DNA from 2 places in the Bacillus sp. MT94 genome. Region 1 is predicted to be linked to the other one. Evidence: riboswitches for the same ligand, from Rfam matches in the RefSeq annotation. Region 1 holds a riboswitch; the other holds the start of a gene.
What was found. A riboswitch is a leader RNA that binds a small molecule or an ion and turns the genes downstream of it on or off. The one in region 1 is predicted to bind cyclic di-GMP.
Positions count from the first base shown of each region.

Region 1 (2,470 bases):
TGATCCATTTGTGTTAACTGCTCATTCTCTACAAGCTTGCCATTCTCATCAACTATATTTTTTTCAATGCTAGGTGGATTATCGTCACCTGAACCGGTTCCCCCTCCACCACTTACGAATACTTGTCCTACTTTTTCTTCAGTTTTAATATTTTTACCTTCTAATTTCACAGTATTTTTATGAGGCTTTGCAGCAGGATTAGTAATCTTTGTTTTATATCTTAAAATATAACCTTTTGAACTGTCTGGAAACTCAATTGTAAATCCAGTCTTCGTTGCATTTATTTTAATGTTAGATAAATCTGCTGGCTTAATATTTGTTGGTGCATAACCATCTTCAAATACAGCCTCTTCTAATACTACGCTGTCTGTAATTAACTCATGCCCAGGTCCTAATGTATCTGTTAATTTAAGATCTTGCATTTCTGTCCCAGTTGCATTTACATATACAAGCCAATCAGCAATCGAAGGATCTTCTTGATTATAAGAACCCCATTTCAATAGATTATCTGTATTGGGCTGTGGCTTCGGTCTCTCTGTCGTATTACTTACATTTACTTCTTTATTGACGATTTGACCATCAACGTTAAATTCTAATGGAATTTCTTTAACACCATCATATGCTTCTAGACCAAAGTAGAATTCTACGAATAAAGAACCTTTAATGTTATTCTTTCCTTCTACGTAATCACCCATAGTACATGTTAATAGACCCTTTTTCATCTCACATGTACCAACTGTTTTTCCTTCAGCATCTTTTAAAGGAAAACTCATATTCATAAGGTCTTTTCGAAACTCTTTTGGCATATCAATTGTGAATTGATCTCCACTTTTTATTTTTTCTTTAGCTGACCACTTCACTTCTACTTTCATACCATCTGAGGCTTGATACGGTTCAGATGTCGTGCCATCAGTACGGGAAATATTAATTTCGTCCACTGGACTTTTCATCACAGCAGCTTGAATAACTGGAGCCCACACATTCAGCACTGAAAATAATACTAGAAAAACTAATGAAACCATTGAAATATGCCTTTTAGTACTTTTCATTTGCATAGTTCCCTCCTATTTTTTATATTTATATAACAAAAAAAGACCGTCCGGTTGCATCAAAAATGTGCAACCAGACGATCTTAGTAACCAATATGTATTACCGTAGACTCTAAGCTTTGCGGCCTATCCTTTCGAATAGTGTGCTAAAAATATCTTTTATTCTTTTTTTGTTTCATTTTCCTCTTAAACCAAATATTACTATACCGTCTGGACGGTTATAATTCAATACTCTATAAAATTGTTCTATTTTTCTAATAAAAAAAACAATTCACCACTACATTAAATAAGTAATGGTGAATTGTTTTCGCATTATATAGTTCGTATATTCTATTTATATGAATTACTAATAAGAGCTTGAATCACTTTTTCTCTTAACTCGGGGCTTAGTCTGCCAACCCCTAAATATTCCGAATACCATAATCCATCTGCTGCTAATCTAATAATTGTTGCACAAACTGAATCTATCTCATCGTTTTCTATATTCTTTTGCAGTTGCTGAAATGATTGTTGTAATGGCTCAAGTAATTCAGGTTTTAACATGAATGCTGCCATCATACTACTAGACAACTCTTCTGTTCTTCTCTCATTACTTAATCTTTCCTCTACAAAAGAGCGAACCCATCTCCCTTTCCTCTCTGAGTCTTCCGCTACTTTATTGTAAATAGCGCCCTCATTATCCTCTATCCCTCTGACTATCATACCTTCTATTAAAGCTTCTTTATTTGCAAAGTGATACAATAATCCACCTTTACTTACACCCGCCTCTTTTGCCACTGCTTCTAAGGTTAATTTAGCAACCCCTTTACATTGCACAATTTGAGAAGCGGCCGCCAAAATCTTTTGCCGCGTTATGCTGATACTCATTCCTTTTTAAAACCCCATTTCTACTAAATTTATATAAATACGAATCTTATTTTTAATATTGTTGATTACTACTAAGTATTTTCTTTATACAACAAAAGCTGCATTACCTTTGAATTTTCAGTTACTTATTCCATTAAAAATTTCCATATCATTCAATATGATAACATCAAATACATAACATTGACTATACATCTATACTTTTATATTCATCGAAAATATATCCATAAACACGAAATGTATAAAAATTGATTATCCTTATACATCTAATCTATAATTTAAAGAGGTTTATATTTTCATAAAAATAAAGTGAAATTTTATAAGGATGATTCCATTGAAAAAATTTTCTATTAGTTATTTAATATGCTTATTGTTTTTTTCTATCATTGTGAATGTTTTACAGTATACAAGCGTTCCAAATTATGCGGATTCATGGGGGCCGATTTGGGTATCTATTATTATGCTTTCAATTCTTGGAAGTATTCCTGTTCTTATCGGTTGTTTAATAGGCGAATTTTGTTATAGAAAAATAAAAGGAAGTCACGAATTAAAAATTG
Region 1 is NZ_JBXAEZ010000003.1:366,180-368,649, forward strand. It holds gene AC1Q51_RS13570 (SpaA isopeptide-forming pilin-related protein) at 1-1,055, opposite strand, end outside; cyclic di-GMP riboswitch class I at 1,115-1,207, opposite strand; gene AC1Q51_RS13575 (TetR/AcrR family transcriptional regulator) at 1,380-1,916, opposite strand; gene AC1Q51_RS13580 (hypothetical protein) at 2,248-2,470, shown strand, end outside.

Region 2 (2,470 bases), on a different contig from region 1:
TCACTCGAATTACCCGAAACAGCTTTTACTTGATCTGTAACAGATTGCGCTGATTTGGAGATTTTTTCAAAGAAATTTCCACTACTTTGAACAAGTGAAATTCCAGTTTCTACTTCTTTTGAACCTTTTTGCATTGAAACTACAGCATCTTCTGTCTCAGCTTGTGTTTCACCAATTAATTTCGCTATATCTTTAGCAGACGCTTCCGTTTGTTCTGCTAATTTTCGTACTTCATCAGCAACAACTGCAAACCCTCTCCCCGCTGCTCCAGCACGTGAAGCCTCAATAGAAGCATTTAAAGCTAATAAATTTGTTTGATTTGAAATACCTGTAATTACAGTTACGATATCACTAATTTCTTTTGACCTTGTTTCTAACGAATAAATGATGGAAGATAAATCTTGTACTGCATTTTGAATTAAACTCATTTGATTAATAATTTGTCCAATCACTTCATTACCTTCAATTGAATGTTGCTCCATACCTTCAGAAGCAACCGCAACTTGTTTCGCAGCCCCAGTTATCTCTTCTACCTTATCTTCCATTCCATGTACAATTCCTAAACATTGTTGTACTGAAGTTTTTTGAGACTGTGCCCCTACTCTTAAACCTTCAATAGAACTTGCAATCTCTTGAACTGCCATGCTGTTTTCCTCTGTACTCGCCGACAATTCTTGTGAAGAAGAAGAAACTTGCTCAGCAGTTTGCCTTACTTTATCTATAATCCCTTTAAATTTTTCAATCGTGTTATTGAAATAAACATTAATAATTCCAATGTCATCTGGTCTTTCTTTTAATTTAATACTTAAGTCACCTTCACCAATTTTACGTAACCCTTCTCGTAAATCTTTTAATGGAGCTAACGAGTGACGCACGATAAAGAATTGAGTAATAGTCGCAATTGCTAATGAAATAATGATAAAGAGTAAGCCCTGTATCATAAACTTCTCTTTTGTAATAGGAACAATGGAAGCATCTAAGTCAGCCGCAATAATTGCAACAATATTATTTTCTCCATCTGTAATTGGTTCTAATATTGTCACCCACGAACCTATTTCATCTTCATATACTTCTGTCATTTGGGCCTTTTTCGTATCAATGACTTTATCGTATGCCTTCATCCAATGAGCGGGTTGTTCATAATAATCTCCCGGCTTTATAGGGAACGCTTTTGTTAACTCTGTAGTCAAACCAACGAGTTGTAATTCTCGCTTTTCATTCGGCTTTGCTCCTGTAACATACGTTTGTCCAACACTTTTCAATTCTTTTGACACTTCATCTAATTTCTCTGTTAACTTTTCTTTTTTCACTTTTTCGGCTGTAGGATCTTTCGCCATGTCTCTAACTAATTCTACATCCAATTTTTTCAATACTATTTCTCCTGTTTCAATAGACTGCCTTTCAAATAAAGACATCATACTATTTTGAAACATGTTGAAACTTAGTGCACCCATACTTCCAACAAGTGTCAAAATAACTAATACGGTTAATAAGACGTTCTTTTGAAGGAACGATAACTTATGCCAATATTTTTTCATTAATATCCACCTTCCTTAATTAACATAAACAAAAAAACAAAATATATGAATATTTTGTTTGAAAATGTTTCTCAATATGTTCGAGAATAAAAAAAAGCCAATGTAAAAGCATTGGCCAAGACCAACCCTATCCGTCCGGTAACTGGCTAGCGTAGCCTTTCGACCTTAGCTCCTGTAGTTTTGCGTCCTCATGTTTCCATCAGTTTGCCTTTCTCGCTGAACGAGTTGAACGATATGGGAGTTCTATGAGAATTAATTTATTCTCTTTCAAAGATTACAACATATAAATCAAAATGTCTACTTATTTAGAGATATAAATACAAATTTTTAATGCATTGCTTTTTCAAAATAATTTCAAAAAGTACGTGAATGTTACTTTTTTTGTGTTATATAATAAAAAATGTATAAACAACAAGGATTTCTTCGGGTATTTATTTAATTTTCATTCAAATTAAACTATTCGAATATATCTTAACTAATGAATTTCGGAGGTAGTTTATCATGTTTTGGCTACAATTTCTTACCTTGTTACTCTGTATTTTTATTGGTGCACGCCTAGGCGGAGTTGGTTTAGGAGTAATGGGTGGAGTTGGTATGGCAATACTCGTTTTTGTCTTCCACTTACAACCAACCGCGCCTCCTATCGATGTAATGCTTATGATTTTGGCAGTAATTACAGCTGCTGGTGCTTTGCAAGCTGCTGGAGGAATGGACTATCTTGTTCATCTAGCTGAAAAGGCATTACGAAAAAATCCAAAGCGTATTACTTTTTTTGCTCCAATTGTTACTTATTTATTCACACTATGTGCAGGCACTGGTCACGTTGCCTATTCTGTACTTCCTGTTATTGCAGAAGTCTCTCGTGAATCAGGGATTAGACCGGAACGCCCAATGTCGATTGCCGTAATCGCTTCTCAACAAGCAATTACAGC
Region 2 is NZ_JBXAEZ010000008.1:100,278-102,747, forward strand. It holds gene AC1Q51_RS24020 (methyl-accepting chemotaxis protein) at 1-1,538, opposite strand, end outside; cyclic di-GMP riboswitch class I at 1,673-1,757, opposite strand; gene AC1Q51_RS24025 (anaerobic C4-dicarboxylate transporter family protein) at 2,040-2,470, shown strand, end outside.
Region 2: linked by a shared signal. The riboswitch ahead of AC1Q51_RS24020 (methyl-accepting chemotaxis protein) and the one ahead of AC1Q51_RS13570 (SpaA isopeptide-forming pilin-related protein) in region 1 are both predicted to bind cyclic di-GMP.